2 regions of the Streptomyces sp. 4N124 genome follow, and region 2 is predicted to be linked to the other one. Evidence: riboswitches for the same ligand, from Rfam matches in the RefSeq annotation. Region 2 holds a riboswitch; the other holds the start of a gene.
What was found. A riboswitch is a leader RNA that binds a small molecule or an ion and turns the genes downstream of it on or off. The one in region 2 is predicted to bind cobalamin.
Positions count from the first base shown of each region.

Region 1: linked by a shared signal. The riboswitch ahead of ACTWQO_RS39105 (prenyltransferase/squalene oxidase repeat-containing protein) and the one ahead of metE (5-methyltetrahydropteroyltriglutamate--homocysteine S-methyltransferase) in region 2 are both predicted to bind cobalamin.

Region 1 is NZ_JBQQBS010000058.1:59,509-67,134, reverse strand. Features, by position in the region: partial or broken gene ACTWQO_RS39135 (class III lanthionine synthetase LanKC N-terminal domain-containing protein) at 1-1,033, opposite strand, end outside; gene ACTWQO_RS39130 (ferredoxin) at 1,393-1,626, opposite strand; gene ACTWQO_RS39125 (aldehyde dehydrogenase) at 1,631-3,088, opposite strand; gene ACTWQO_RS39120 (MBL fold metallo-hydrolase) at 3,266-4,294, shown strand; gene ACTWQO_RS39115 (nuclear transport factor 2 family protein) at 4,321-4,764, shown strand; gene ACTWQO_RS39110 (phosphotransferase) at 4,754-5,416, opposite strand; cobalamin riboswitch at 5,465-5,591, shown strand; gene ACTWQO_RS39105 (prenyltransferase/squalene oxidase repeat-containing protein) at 5,711-6,922, shown strand; gene ACTWQO_RS39100 (SCO2322 family protein) at 6,919-7,575, shown strand; gene ACTWQO_RS39095 (energy-coupling factor transporter transmembrane component T) at 7,625-7,626, shown strand, end outside.
Region 2 is NZ_JBQQBS010000011.1:32,046-39,671, forward strand. Features, by position in the region: gene ACTWQO_RS13815 (carbohydrate ABC transporter permease) at 1-606, opposite strand, end outside; gene ACTWQO_RS13820 (carbohydrate ABC transporter permease) at 603-1,514, opposite strand; gene ACTWQO_RS13825 (extracellular solute-binding protein) at 1,522-2,820, opposite strand; gene metE (5-methyltetrahydropteroyltriglutamate--homocysteine S-methyltransferase) at 3,040-5,361, opposite strand; cobalamin riboswitch at 5,513-5,739, opposite strand; gene ACTWQO_RS13835 (SpoIIE family protein phosphatase) at 5,738-7,615, opposite strand.

The sequences.
Region 1 (7,626 bases), on a different contig from region 2:
CGGCGTCCGGTTCCGGTTCGGGCTGCAGCAGCGGATGACGTTGCACGACCGCGGAGTTGAGGGTGCTGCCCGCCAGGAAGTCCAGGACGAGGAAGCGGTGGCCGCCGAGGGTGAACCAGTCCCGTACTCCGGGTGCGACACCCAGCCCGGTGAGCCGCTCCAGGGCCGCCTTCTCCCGTTCCAGGCGGGTCACGGCATCCGCTCCGTCCACGGTGAGTCCCGCGTACGGCCGGGCCTCCTTCAGTACGACCTGCTCGCCGGTACGCACATCGGTGCCGGCGTAGACCCCGCCCCCGTTGGAGAAGTGCAGCGCCCGTTCGATGCGGTACGGCAGGTCGTGGGTGGTGGTGGCGTTCCGGGCGTCGAGGTGCGGGCGCAGGAACTCCGGGAGCGGCACCCACTCGGGGGGCCGGAAGGCGGGGTCCCGGCGGTCGGGGACCAGCCGGCCGTCCGGGTCCTCGACGGCGGGGACGACGACGCCGTTCTCGTCGACGCAGTGGCGTTCGGTGAAGCCGCCGTAGCGCACGTACAGCGGGCCCTCGTTCCAGCGCAGATCGCTGAGGATGCCGGGTCCGGGTTCGCCGGCCAGCAGGTCGCCCAACTCCTGGAGGATCCGGTGGAGTTCGGTCTCGTCCGCCGGGTAGAGGGTGGCGAACTTGCCGCTGTCGCCGCGGCCGGCGTACTTGGAGTTGCGCAGGAGCAGCGGCTGGGCGCCGGGCACGAACTTGAAGGGGATGCCGCGCGGTACGCAGTAGTCCCACAGCCTGGCGGCGGTCTTCTCGGCGTTGTCGAGGCAGGCCGAGACGTGGATCTTCCAGCCCTGGCTCGGGAGCCCGGGGCACGGCGTGCCGTGCTCGTCGACCGGGGCGAGCTGGAGCCAGTCACCTGAGGTGAAGCTCGTCCAGCCTTCTGCGACCGGCCGCTGCGCGGCCTCGAAGCGGGCGGCGGTACCGCTGGCGACGGCGGACAGACGGTCCGGTGTCTCGTAGAAGATCCGGTCGGCGAGACAGTAGATCTCGTAGCGCCTGTCCATCGGCCCTCCTCGGAGGCGGCGTGGATTCGAGAGTTCCACGCCGTCCGGCGAGGCGGACAGTCGCACATGTCATGAATCCGCCATGCGAAATGCACGGGTCCGGACACATGAATGACCTACGAGACGGGTTCCCTTCGCCGGTATGACCCGGATCAGGTGACTGGGGGTCGCCTTCCGGTCGTCCGACTACTACGACCTTCCGGCCTCTCAGCCCGACCGTCGACGTCGGCACCGGCGGTGGCCTCTGCCTGCCGCCAGAGTCGGCTACTCCGGTTGGACTCCCTCACTCGTCCCGTAGGCCTACAACCAGGATAAAACGCTCAGGGCGCTATGGAACCCCCTGAATAGAAATTTTCCGACTAATCCTCCGGCGGAAACACCGGCTCCCCGCTGCCCAGCAGGGTGATCATGATCGCCTCCACCGGGCAGCTCTCCGCCGCCTCCAGGATCTGTTCGTTGGCGTCCGTCTCGGGGTCGACGGGGTGGGACTGTCGTCCGGGGTCGAGACGGAAGCCGTCCGGGGCGTGGTGGATGCACTGGGCGGAGCCGATGCAGATGGAGCGGTCGACCTCGACCTGCCAGCGGTCGCCCATGTCGCTACGCCTCCCAGCCCGCCGGGAGATGGATCATCTTGTGTTCGAGGTACTCGCCGTAGCCTTCCGGCCCGAACTCCCGGCCCAGCCCGCTGTTCTTGTAGCCGCCGAACGGGCCCAGCATGTCGAGGCTGAAGGTGTTCACCGAGTACGTGCCGGTACGGACCTGTCGCGCGACCTCGATGCCGTGCTCGACGTCCGCCGTCCACACGCTGCCGGACAGCCCGTAGTCGGAGTCGTTCGCGATCTTCAGGGCCTCGTCCTCGTCGCCGTAGGGGAGGAGGCAGATCACGGGCCCGAAGATCTCCTCCCGGGCGATCCGCATCGAGTTGTCGACATCGCCGAAGAGCGTCGGCTCGACGTACCAGCCGCGCTCAAGCCCCGCCGGACGCCCGCCGCCCGTGAGGATCTTGGCGCCCTCCTCCTGGCCGATGCGGATGTAGTCGAGGTTGCGCTGCTGCTGGCGCTTTGCCACCAGCGGGCCGACCTGGGTCGCCGTGTCCAGCGGGTCGCCGACCACCAGCGCGCCCGCGGCGGCGGCGAAGGCCTCGGCGAACTCGTCGTAGCGGGAGCGTGGCAGCAGGATGCGGCTCTGGGCGACGCAGGCCTGCCCGTTGTTCATCCAGGCGGCGGGGACGATCCCGGCGACCGCTGTCTCGACGTCCGCGTCCGGCAGCACGACGGCCGCCGACTTGCCGCCCAGCTCCAGCGTCACGCGGGTGAGGTTGCGCGCGGCGACCTCCATCACGCGCTTCCCCGCGGCGACCGAGCCGGTGAAGGCGACCTTGTCGACGCCGGGATGCCCGACCAGGTACTCGCTGACCTCGCGGTCGGCCGGCAGGATCGACAGCACGCCCTCCGGCAGCCCGGCATCCTTCGCGATCTCGCCGAGGATGTACGCGTCCAGCGGCGACTCGGGCGACGGCTTGAGGACGACCGTGCAGCCGGTGAGCAGCGCGGGCGCGAGCTTGGCGGCGGCGACGAACTGCGGGACGTTCCAGGGGACGACGGCCGCGACGACCCCGACGGGCTCGCGGCGCACGAGGATGCGGCCGAGCACGCCGGTGCGCGTCTCCTCGTACACATAGTCCCGCGCGACCGTGATCGCCGCGTCCCACACCATCATCGCGCCGAGCGCCTGCGCGAGGACGCTCCAGGAGTACGGCGATCCGTTCTCGGAGGAGATCACGCGGGCGATCTCCTCGTGCCGTACGGCGATCGCGTCCTTGATCCGGGTGACCACCGCGATCCGCTCGTCCAGCGACATCCGCGGCCAGGGTCCCTCGTCGAACGCGGTGCGCGCGGCGGCGACGGCCCGGTCCACGTCGGCCGGCGACGCGTGCGGCACGCGTCCGATGACCTCTTCCGTATGCGGCGAGATCACCTCGATGACATCCTTGCCCAGGGGGTCGGTCAACTCCCCGCCGATGAACAGCTGTCCGTGTTCCACGAGCTCGGTCATGGCCGACTGCCTCCCGCGAGCTGACTCTGCCGGTTCTGACGCTTCATCAGATACGAGAACTGATACCAGTTCCATTCCGAGGAGTCCACGGATCTCACACCACCGGGACGGATGACTCGGGCTACCTTCGGAACTCGTTCTAGTTATAGTGGCCGGGAGACGGCGATGGGGGAGCTCATGGCGCAGGTGTCCGATCACGGCGGTGGCGTGCGGTCGATCCAGGTCCCCATCCCCGACAACCCCCTCGGGCACACGCTCGTGTACGTCGTCGACACCGACCGCGGACCGGTTCTGATCGACACCGGCTGGGACGACCCGACGTCGTGGGACACGCTCGCCGACGGGCTCGCGGCATGCGGGACTTCACCGGCCGGCATTCACGGCGTGGTCATCACGCATCACCACCCCGACCACCACGGCCTGTCCGCCAAGGTCCGTGAGGCGTCCGGTGCGTGGATCGCGATGCACGAGGCGGACACGGCACTCGTACGACGGGCCCGCTCGACCGGTCCCGGGCGCTGGGCCTCGTACATGACCGGCAAACTCACCGCGGTCGGCGCCCCCGAGGAACACATCGCGCCCCTGCGCACCCCACGCCTCCGCTCCGGCGTCCCCGGCCTCTCCCCCGCCCTGCCCGACCGCGAGATCGTCCCCGGCGAACTCCTCGACCTCCCCGGCCGCCGCCTGCGCGCGATCTGGACGCCGGGCCACACACCGGGCCATGTATGCCTGCACCTGGAAGAGGAACACCCCTCCCAACTCCCGGGCCACGGCCGCCTGTTCTCCGGCGACCACCTGCTCCCCGAGATCACCCCGCACATCGGCCTGTACGAGGATCCCGACGACGCCACCGTCACCGACCCCCTCGGCGACTACCTCGACTCCCTCGAACGCGTGGGCCGCCTGGCCCCCGCCGAGGTCCTCCCCGCCCACCAGCACACCTTCACCGACGCACCCGCCCGCGTACGGGAGTTGCTCACCCACCACGAGGACCGCCTCACCAGCCTCCTCACCCTCCTCGCCGAACCCCTCACCCCCTGGCAACTCGCCGTACGCATGGAGTGGAACCGCCCCTGGGACCAGATCCCGTACGGCTCCAGGAACATCGCCGTGTCGGAGGCGGAGGCCCATCTGCGCAGGCTGGTGAAGCTGGGACGGGCGGAGGCGGTGACGGGGACGGATCCGGTGGCGTATGTGGCGGTGTGAGCTGCCGGCGTGCGTAGGTTTGGTTGATGACCATGGATGACCTTCTGGCTGCCGAGCGCGCCTGTGAACGCCTGATCATCGACTTCGTCCACCGCCTCGACCTCGGTGAACCGTCGTCCGTCGCCGACCTGTTCACCGAGGACGGCAGGTGGGAGTGGCCGGAGGGCGAGCGGCTGATCGAGGGACGGGACGCATTGCGGGAGTACTTCTGCTCCCGCCCCGCCGACCGACTGTCCCGCCGCATGATGACCAACATCCTGGTGACGGTGACCTCCCCGGACGCGGCGACCGCAACCTCGTACTTCACCACCCACCGCATCGACGGCCACAAGGGCGGCATGGCACCGGCGGGTCCCCCGGTCCAGGTCGGCCACTATGAAGACGCCTTCCGCAGGTCCGCCGAAGGCACCTGGCTGCTGGCCTCCCGGACCCTCTTCCTCGCCTTCGCCGGGCCGACGCCTAGAGCATGAGCGACCGGATCAACGCCTCTGCGTCGCCGAGGAGTTCGACCTCCCGAAGGCTCATCGTCGGGTTGGCCGCGCGCCGTCGCCGGGCCTCTGTCAGGGCGTCCTCCGTGAGGTGGGAGGGGTCGGTGAGGAGGGCGGTGAGCAGGGTGGTGGCGGGGGCGGCGAGGGGGGTGTCGGCGACGGCGACCTGGGCGAGGATCGTCGACGAGATGGCCCAGTCCAGCGCCGGGTCGCCCTCCTCCGTGTTGGTCCAGTCGATCACTCGGGGGCCGTCGGCGGTGAGGATGACGTTCTCGGGGTGCAGGTCGAGGTGGAGGATGCGGGCCGTCTCGGAGCGGCGGGCGGGGATGGTGTGCAGGTCGCGGAGGAGGCGGGCGAGGATTGCGCCGGCCTGCTCCGGACCCAGCGAACCGGCGACGCACGCCTCCAGCATCGTCGGGCCCGACAGGCGTTCCATCACCAGGTCGGTACGTGAGGAGTCGGACAGGCGCACCTGCGGGACCGGGTAGCCGTACGCGCGCACGTGCTCCATCACGGCGCCCTCGGCCGCCGCGTTCCCCCACCCCTGCCGGCTGCGGCGCAGGACCCACGCCGCGTCGATCTCGTACACGTCGGCGTCACGGCCGGAGCCGAGCAGTCTCCCCGGTGGCTGCATGCGCCGAACCTAGCCCGGCGCACAGCCGCCCCTCAGCCGTTCGCGTACGGGCCGGTAGAGTGGGCAGGTCGTCATCACACCCGTACGGGGGGAAGCCGGTGCAAATCCGGCGCTGACCCGCAACCGTGAACCGGTCGTCGAAAGCCGGTGAGCCGGACTGCCCCGTGCGGATCGTGACCGGCTCAGGTGTACCGGCAACCGGCCGGTGCACGGCACCGTCGAGGTATACGGAGCCGAGCCGCCCGGGGTGTCCCGTGCTGCCCGGCTCCCTGCAGGGAGAGGCACCCGCCGATCATGAACGTCCGCCGCAGCGCCGCGGTCCTGGCCGCCCTCGTCGCGATCGGCGCGGCCACGCCCGCCGTCGCCGCCCCGTCCCCCTCCCCGTCGGCAGCGGTACCGGACGGGCTGTACGGCAGCACCGACCCGACGTACGACGGTGTCTGGCGCCAGTCACTGGCCCTGATCGCGCAGATCAAGTCGGACGTGAAGCCCGCGGCCCAGGCCATCGACTGGCTGCTCGGGCAGCAGTGCGAGAACGGGGCGTTCGCGGCCTTCCGCGCCGAGCCCGCCAAGGCCTGTGACGCCAAGGTCATGGTCGACACCAACAGCACGGCCGCCGCGGCCCAGGCCCTGTCCCTGGCCGGTGACGGCGATCACATGGACGTCGCCGTGAAGGCGGCGCAGTGGCTGAAGTCCGTGCAGAACAAGGACGGCGGCTGGGGCTACACCCCCGGCGGACCCAGCGACGCCAACTCGACCTCCGTCGCCATCGGCGCCCTCAACGCCACCGGCCAGGACCCCGATACCGCGGTGACCGGCGGCAAGTCGCCCTACGACGCCCTGCGCGAGCTGGCCCTGCCGTGCGCCGACGGCGGCGCCTTCGCCTACCAGCCGGACAAGAAGGGCAAGCTGACCGCCAACGCGGATGCGACGGCGGCGGCCGTGGTCGGCATGAAGGGCATGAGCATGGAGTCGGCGAAGACCGCCGCCGACACGGACCTCACCTGCGCCGACGCCACCCGACCCACCCCGGACCAGGCCGCCGCCAACGGCGCGTCCTACCTGGCCGAGACGGTACGCAAGGACGGCTACCTGAAGTCCGCGCTCGCCGGCGCCGAGGACCAGCCCGACTACGGCAACACCGCGGACGCGGTCGTCGCCCTCGCCGTGACGGGCGGCCCGAAGGCGGCGCAGAAGCCGCTGACCTGGCTCAAGCAGAACTCCGCGGCCTGGGCCAAGCAGAACGGCCCCGCCGCCTACGCCCAGCTGATCCTCGCCGCCCACGCCACAGGCACCGACCCCCGCGACTTCGGCGGCACGGACCTGGTCAAGCAGCTCAACGCGACGGGCCCGGCCCCGCAGACCACCGACCAGGCCGCCGCGCCCGCCGAGGAGAGCGACGACGACTCCTCCTCCAACGTCTGGTGGATCGTCGGCGTCGGTCTCGTCGCCGGTATCGGCATCGGCTTCCTGCTCAGCGGCCGCACCAAGAGGCAGCAGCGGTGAGGCTCCGCCGTGCCGCGGCCCTGCTGCTGACGTTGCTCGTCCTGGCCCTGGGCACCGGGCAGGCGCAAGCCGTCGGCTACCGCTACTGGTCGTTCTGGGACCGGGACGGAAACACGTGGACGTACGCCACGCAGGGCCCGTCCACCGCAGTCCCCTCCGACGGCGACGTCCAGGGCTTCCGCTTCGCCGTGAGCGAGGACTCGGCAGACGCGACCAAGCCCCGCGGCACCGCCGACTTCGCCTCGATCTGCGCCAACACCCCACCGAAGGACGGCAAGAAGCGGATCGCCCTGGTCCTCGACTTCGGTACGGCGACGGACGCGCCCCGACGAGAAACCCCACCACAGCCCCGTAGGGCTTGCGCGGTGGTCTCCCCCGACGCCACCACCGCCGAGGCCCTGGCCACGGTCGCCAAACCCCTCCGCTACAACACCAACGCCCTCCTCTGCGCCATCGCGGGCTATCCGAAGACGGGGTGCGGGGAGCCGGTGACGAGGGAGAACAACAGCACCTCGAAACCGACAGAGACAGAGGGCAAGGCAGAGGGCAAGAAGGACGGCGGTCCGTCGGTGGGACTGCTGGCGGGCGCGGGGGTGGTGGCCTTGCTGGGCGCAGCGGCGGTGTGGCAAGCAAGGCGGCGCCGGAATGGCTAGTCGCCAATCTGCGGAGCCTGCGGGCAGTCGTGCCGCTGGGGCGGCACGGGT
Region 2 (7,626 bases):
GATCCGGAAGAAGATCCGGAACTCGCCCGCGCCGTCGATCCGCGCCGCTTCGAGGAGTTCGTCGGGAACCGACATCGCGTACTGCCGCATGATGAACACCGACAGCGGCAGTGCCATGCCGGGCAGGGCGATTCCGGCGAGGGTGTCCGCCAGGCCCAGGTCGACGGTGATCACGAACTGCGGGACGAACACCGCGGTGAGCGGAACCATCAGTGCCGCCATGACCGCGCCGAACGCGATCCGCCTGCCCGCGAAGTCGAGCTTGGCGAGCGCGTAGCCGGCGGCCGAGGCCGTCACGATGTTGCCGGCCACCACGAGGGCCGCGACCACGATGCTGTTGACCATGAACCGGCCGAAACCTTCGGTGCTGAACAGCCGTACGAAGTTGTCGAAGGTGACGTCGTGGGGGAGCCAGGCGCCGGGGTCGGAGCGGATCTCGTCGAGACTGCGCAGCGAGCCGCTGATCACCCAGAGGAACGGCAGCATCGTGAGCAGCGCGCACAGCACCAGCGCGCCGTACAGCAGCGGCCGGGAGACGGACCGACGGCGCACGGCGATCCGGCCGGTGGTCAGGTGAGCGTCTTCGAACGCGGCGACGGCGGTCATGTGCGGGACCTCAGCAGTCGGAACTGGACTAGACTCACCACGGCCACGAGCACGAGCATCACGAAGGACGCGGCGGACGACATCCCCAACTCCCCCGCCCCGAACTGGTGGTAGGTGTACAGCGCCACGGACTCGGTGGAACCGAGCGGGCCGCCGTCCGTGAGCAGATACGGCTCGTCGAACACCTGGAGGAAGAAGACGGTCAGCAGCACCGAGACCAGCAGGAGGGTGGGCAGCAGCAGTGGCAGGGTGATGTGCCTCAACTGCCGCCACCGGCCCGCCCCGTCGAGCGCGGCGGCCTCGTACACGTCTCGGGGAATCGCCTGCAGACCGGCGAGGAACAGCACCATCGCGATGCCGAAGTTGCGCCAGATGCCCAGCAGGATGACCACGGGCATGGCCAGGTTCGGGTCGTCCAGCCAGTTCGGTCCGGCGAAGCCGACGGCGCCGAGCACCTTGTTGACGGTGCCGCCGTCGTTGAAGGCGTACTGCCAGATCAGGGCGACCGCCACGACGTTGGTGACGACCGGTGCGAAGAAGACCGTGCGGAACACTCCGCGCAGTCGCCGGATGCCGGAATTCAGCGCCAGGGCCAGCGCGAACCCGGTCCCCATGGTCAGCGGCACGCCGACGGCCACGAAGACGGCGGTGTTCACGAGGTCCCGCAGGAAACTCTGGTCCCGGAACAGCCGGAGATAGTTCTCCACACCCGTGAAGTCGACCGCGAACGGATGCCGCAGATCCGTGCCCCGCAGATCGGTGAGGCTGAACCCGAGCGCGGCGACGGTGGGGAGCGCCGTGTAGAGCAGGAAGACGACGGTGAACGGTGCCAGGAACAGCCAGGCGACAGCCGTTCGCCGGGCGCCGCCGCCCCGGCGGCGGCGCACGTTGACGATGCCGGTGGTCATCCGTGGATCACTCCGCACCGGTGCCGACGCTCTCGGCGTACGCCTGCACGTTCGCGGCGGCCTTCTCCGCGCTCTCCGTGCCCTTGGCCACGGCCTCGATCTCCTTGCCCAGCCGGGTCGCTACCTGCTGCCAGGTGGTCACCTGGGGGAACGCCCGGGTGTTCTTCATCTGCGTGAAGAAGGCGTCCAGCAGCGGCTGGTCCGCGATGGCCGGGTCGTCCCAGGCGGAGATGACGGCCGGCAGCGAGCTGTATGCCTTGTACTGCGCGACCTGGGTGCTCGGCTCCGCGAGGTGGCGGACGAACTTCCAGGACGTGTCCGCGTTGTCGCTGTCGGCGAGTACGCCCCAACTGCCCCCGGCGGAGAAGGAGGCGCCGCTCGAGTCCCCGGCCGGCAGGGGCGCGGTGGCGACGTGGGACGCCGTCCAGCCGTCGTTGCCCGCGGCCTTGTCGAGCTGGCCGATGACCCAAGGGCCCGTGATCATCGAAGCGGTCTTGCCGGAGGTGAAGTACGGCTGGGCGTCCAGGAAGGTGGGCGTGCTGGTGTCGGCGGCGCCCGAGGTGAAGAACGACGCGTTGTACTTGATCGCCTCGGCCATCTCCGGTGTGTCCAGGGTCCACTTGCCGTCGGAGGAGAACAGCGAGCCGCCGGCCTGCCAGGCGTACATCGCGACGTCCTGGCCGTTGAAGTTGTCCCAGCCGATGTCGGCCCCGAGGCCACGTACCGCGCCGGCGTCCTGCATCGCCTTCAGGAAGGGAACCGTGTCCGTCCATGTCGTCGGCGCCTTCACGCCCGCCTTGTCGGCGAGGTCGGAGCGGTAGACGAGCGCGTAGGTGTAGGCGTACCAGGGGACCGTATAGGCCACGTTCTTCGCGACACCGGCGTCCCAGAGACTCTTGAAGAAGCTGCCCTTGTCGACGAGTCCGTCCGGCACGGGCCGCAGGATCGACGGGTCGAGGAACTGCGCCTGCGACTCGGGGAAGAACTGGGCGACATCGGGTCCCTTGCCCGCCGCGACCGCCGACTGGAGCTTGGTGTAGTACTCGCCGTTCGGGATCAGCGTGAAATTGACCTTGACGTCGGGGTTGTCGGCCTTGAAGGGCTCGATGACCTTCTCGAGCACATCGGCGTCGCCCTGGGCGGCCCAGACATCGACGCTGCCGGTGGCCGGAGAGTCGTCGACGGGCTCGGCGGTGCCCGTCGCGGCGGTGTCACCGCCGCGCCCGCAGCCCGCAAGGGCGAAGGTGCAGATGAGCGCTATACCGGCGGTCAGCCGAAGGGCGCCGCGGCGCAGGGAATGGGGCACGCGGGGGCTCCTGTCTCCTGAAGGCACTGAGGGCAGAGGTGCGATTCCAGGAAGGTATGGAGCGCGCATTTCGGCCAAGTGGCGCACCCGTCACGAATAATTTCGGAACTTGTAGCGAAATCCATTCGTCCCGATATGCGCATTCACCTCTGCTGCGGGGTCGTGCGCTGAACCCGGCCGGGGCGCGCGGTGCGGCCCCGGCCGGTGGGAGGCAGGTCGTCAGGGCGTGGGCAGTTCGGCGCGGACCGTGTGGGCCGCGGCGACCAGGTTCTCCAGCGAGGCACGGGTCTCCGGCCAGGCGCGGGTCTTCAGGCCGCAGTCGGGGTTGACCCACAGCCGGTCGGCGGGGATCGCCTTCAGGCCGGTGCGCAGGAGTTCGGCCGCCTCCTCGGCGCTCGGCACGCGCGGGGAGTGGATGTCGTACACGCCGGGTCCGGCCTCGCGCGGATAGCCGTGGCCGGCGAGTTCGCGGGCGACCTGCATATGGGAGCGGGCCGCCTCCAGGCTGATGACGTCCGCGTCGAGGTCGTCGATGGCCTGGACGATGTCGCCGAACTCGGCATAGCACATGTGGGTGTGGATCTGCGTGTCCGGGCGCACGCCGCTGGTGGTGAGGCGGAACGCCTCCGTGGCCCAGGCCAGGTAGGCGCGGTGGTCGGCGGCGCGCAGCGGCAGGGTCTCGCGCAGGGCCGGTTCGTCGACCTGGATCACCGAAGTGCCCGCCGCCTCAAGGTCGTTCACCTCGTCGCGAAGCGCCAGCGCGACCTGTCGGGCCGTCTCGCCGAGCGGCTGGTCGTCGCGGACGAAGGACCAGGCGAGCATGGTGACCGGGCCGGTGAGCATGCCCTTGACGGGGCGCGAGGTGAGGGACTGGGCATACGTCGTCCAGCGCACCGTCATCGGCTCGGGACGGGAGATGTCGCCGGCCAGGATCGGCGGGCGGACGTAGCGGGTGCCGTAGGACTGGACCCAGCCGTGCTGGGTGGCGAGGTAGCCGGTGAGCTGCTCGGCGAAGTACTGGACCATGTCGTTGCGTTCGGGCTCGCCGTGCACCAGGACGTCAAGCCCGGTCTTCTCCTGGAAGGAGATCACCTCCTGGATCTCCGCCCTGATCCGCTCCTCGTAGCCGGCCGTGTCGATCCGGCCCGCTTTCAAGTGCGCGCGTGCCGTGCGCAGTTCGCCGGTCTGCGGGAACGAGCCGATGGTGGTGGTCGGCAGTGGCGGCAGGCCGAGGTGGGCCCGCTGGGCGGCGGCCCGCTCGGCGTACGGCTGGGAGCGGCGGGCGTCGGCCGCGGTGACGGCCGTGGCGCGGTCCCGTACGGCCGGGTCGCGGGTGATGGGGGAGTGGGCGCGGGAGGCCAGGTCGGCGCGGTTGGCGGCGAGTTCGGCGGTGATCGCGTCGGTGCCGTGGGCGAGGCCCTCGGCGAGGGTGACGATCTCGGCGGTCTTCTGCCGGGCGAAGGCGAGCCAGCGCAGGATCTGCGGCTCGATGTCCCGCTCGGCCGCCGTGTCGAGGGGGACGTGCAGCAGGGAGCAGGAGGCCGCGACGTCGACCCGATCGGCCAGGCCCAGCAGGGTGCCGAGCGTGGCGAGCGACGCCGACAGGTCGTTGACCCAGATGTTGCGGCCGTTGACCACGCCGGCGACCAGCCGCTTGCCGGGCAGCCCGCCGACCGCGGCGAGGTCGTCCAGGTTGGCGGCGGCGGCCTCGGTGAAGTCCAGCGCGAGCCCGTCGACCGGGGCCTTGGCCAGCACCGGCAGCGCATCGCCGAGCCGGTCGAAGTACGAGGCGACCAGCAGCCTCGGCCGGCCGGTGAGGGCGCCGAGATCCCGGTACGCCCGCTCGGCGGCGCCCAGTTCGGCCGGGGTGCGGTCCTGGATGAGGGCGGGCTCGTCCAGCGGCACCCACTCGGCGCCGGCGGCGCGCAGGTCGGCGAGGACCTCGGCGTACACCGGCAGCAGCCGGTCGAGGAGGGTGATCGGGTCGAAGTCGGCGGCCACGCCGGGTGCGGGCTTGGCGAGCAGGAGGTAGGTGACGGGGCCGACCAGGACCGGTCGGGCCGCCGTCAGTCCGAGGGCGAGGGCTTCCTTCAGCTCGGTGACCTGCTTGGCGGAGTTCGCGGTGAACACCGTGTCCGGGCCCAACTCCGGCACCAGGTAGTGGTAGTTGGTGTCGAACCACTTCGTCATCTCCAGCGGCGCCACGTCCTGGGTGCCGCGCGCCATGGCGAAGTAGCCGTCCAGGGCGTCCGCTTCGACTGCGGGCCGGTGCCGCTCGGGGATCGCGCCGACCATGACGGTGGTGTCGAGGACGTGGTCGTAGTACGAGAAGTCACCGGTCGGCACCTCGTGGATGCCGGCCCCGGCCAGTTGCCGCCAGTTGCCGCTGCGCAGTTCGGCGGCGGTGGCGCGGAGGGCGTCGGCGGTGACGCGGCCCTTCCAGTAGCCCTCGATCGCCTTCTTCAGTTGCCGGTGCTGTCCCTGGCGGGGGTAGCCGTACACGGTGGCCCGTGCTGCCGCGGCTGCGGGCTTGCCTGTCACGGAGATCTCCTTCGCGAGATGAATCCCTGAGATCCCGGAGACGGGACGAGAACGCGAAGGGTGACCAACCGGACGGCAACGGCCACTGGCCGTTCGCTCGGTGGTACGCCGACCCGCCCTCGAGGTCACCGGGATGTCCGCGCACGAGTGGTTCGCGCACGGGCAGTTGGCAGGTCTTCGGACTCACGGGCACGTCTCGTCGTCGTACGAGGAGACATCTACTGGCCGTCGCTTCCCAGGGCCGTTTCATGGACCCAGTGCGTATGACGGCGGTCGTTCCCGTTCACCGCTGCGGGGCAGTCCCGGAATTTCACCGGGTTCCCTCTTGCGACGCATCCCGCCTGGCTGACGGGGCGAACCAGCTGCGTCGGCCAGCTTAACCCGCGGGAGGCAGTTGCTGCTCGAACCACACAACCTTGCCCGTACTCACCCGAGTTGCTCCCCAGCGCTCTGCCAGCTGGTCGACCAGGAACAGCCCGCGCCCGCCCTCGTCGCTGAGCCGGGCGTGCCGCATCCTCGGCACCGCGGGTGAGTCGTCGCCGACCTCGCAGCGCAGCACGTCCGTGCAGAGCAGCCGCAGGGTGATCGGGCGGGAGGCGAAGCGCACGGCGTTGGCCACCACCTCGCTGACCATCAGCTCGGTGGACTCCAGCAGGTCGTCGAGGTCCCAGCCGTGCAGGGTCCTGCGGGTCAGCCGGCGGGCCTGGCGCGCGGTCTGCGGGCGCGGAGCCATGTACCAGTAGGCGACGGTCTCCGGCAGGATGCCCTCGAACCGGGCCGCGAGCAGCGCGATGTCGTCGTCCCGGCCACCGGCGCCCAGGGTGCCGAGCGCCTGGTCGCACAGGTCTTCCAGGGTCGGCGGCGCGGATTTCGGGCCGGTCGCGCGCAGCCGGCCGCACAGCCGCTCCACGCCGGTCATGACGTCCGAGTCGCGGGACTCGACCAGGCCGTCGGTGTACAGCAGCAGCGTCGCCCCGGTCGGCGCGTGTGTCTCGACGGACTCGAATCCGCCGCTGCCGACACCGATCGGCGCTCCGGGCGGGACGTTCAGCACCTCCACGGTGCCGTCGGGACGCAGCAGCACCGGCGGCAGGTGGCCGGCGCTGGACACGATCAGCCGGTGCAGTACGGGGTCGTACAACGCGTACAGACAAGTCGCCGTGTGCTCGCTGCCCAAGCGCCCCGCCTGCTCGTCGAGGTGGTGCAGCACCTCGTCCGGCGGCAGATCGAGCCCGGCCAGGGTCTGCACGCTGGTCCGCAGCTGGCCCATGATCGCGGCCGAGGTCATGGAGTGGCCCATCACATCGCCGATCACCAGGGCCACGCGGTTGCCGGGCAGTGGGATCGCGTCGTACCAGTCCCCGCCGACCTGCGCGGTCCGCGAGGCCGGCAGATAGCGGCTGGCCAGCCGGACCCCGGGCGGCTCCGGCAGCGACGGCGGGAGCATCGTGCGCTGCAACGTGTCCGCGACGGATGCCTCACGCTCGTACAGCATCGCCTTGTCCAGCCCGAGGGCGGTGTGGGTGGCGAGCTGGGAGGCCACCAGCAGGTCGTCGCCGGTGAAGTCGGGCCGGTCGCGTCCGCGGATCAGGACGACGCTGCCCAGGGCGTGGTTGCGGCCGTGCAGCGGGGCGATGATCAGCCGTCGCCCGGGGGGTGTCGACCAGGGTATGTGCACCCTCCCGAGCAACTCGGCCGCCGCCGAGGCGACGCCCGGGTCGTTGCCGAACACCGGCCGTCCGTCCTGCAGCAGCTTGGCGAGCAGTCCGGTGGCGGCCGGGTGTACGACCTCGGCCGCCTGGAGGGGGTGCGCGCTCGGCGCGGGTGACTCGGCGCCCTGGCCGGCGGGGACCCGAAGGGAAGCATGGTCCACGGTGTGCAGCCGCAGGATCTTGGGGGCCGCGCCGATCTCGTCGCCGACCGGCAGGGGAGCGTACAGGTGGACGAACGCCGTGTCGGCGAACGCCGGGACGGCCGCGCGGCACAGCTCGTACAGCGTCTCGTCGAGGTTCATGCCGCGGGCGATCTGCCGGGTCGCGGCGTCGAGATAGCGGAGCCTGTCGGTCTGCGGCGGGGTGACGTCCGGTCCGTCGCCCGGTGCGCGTCCGGCGGGAGCGTCCGCGGCCGGCGGGCGCACGGTCACGCCGCGGTTCTCGGAGCCGGACGGCTGCGGCCGACGCATGACAGCGGCGAGGTCCTGCGCACCGGGCGCAGGGTCCCCGGTGTCGTCACCGGTTCCGAGCTGCTTCGTCATGCGTGTCCTTC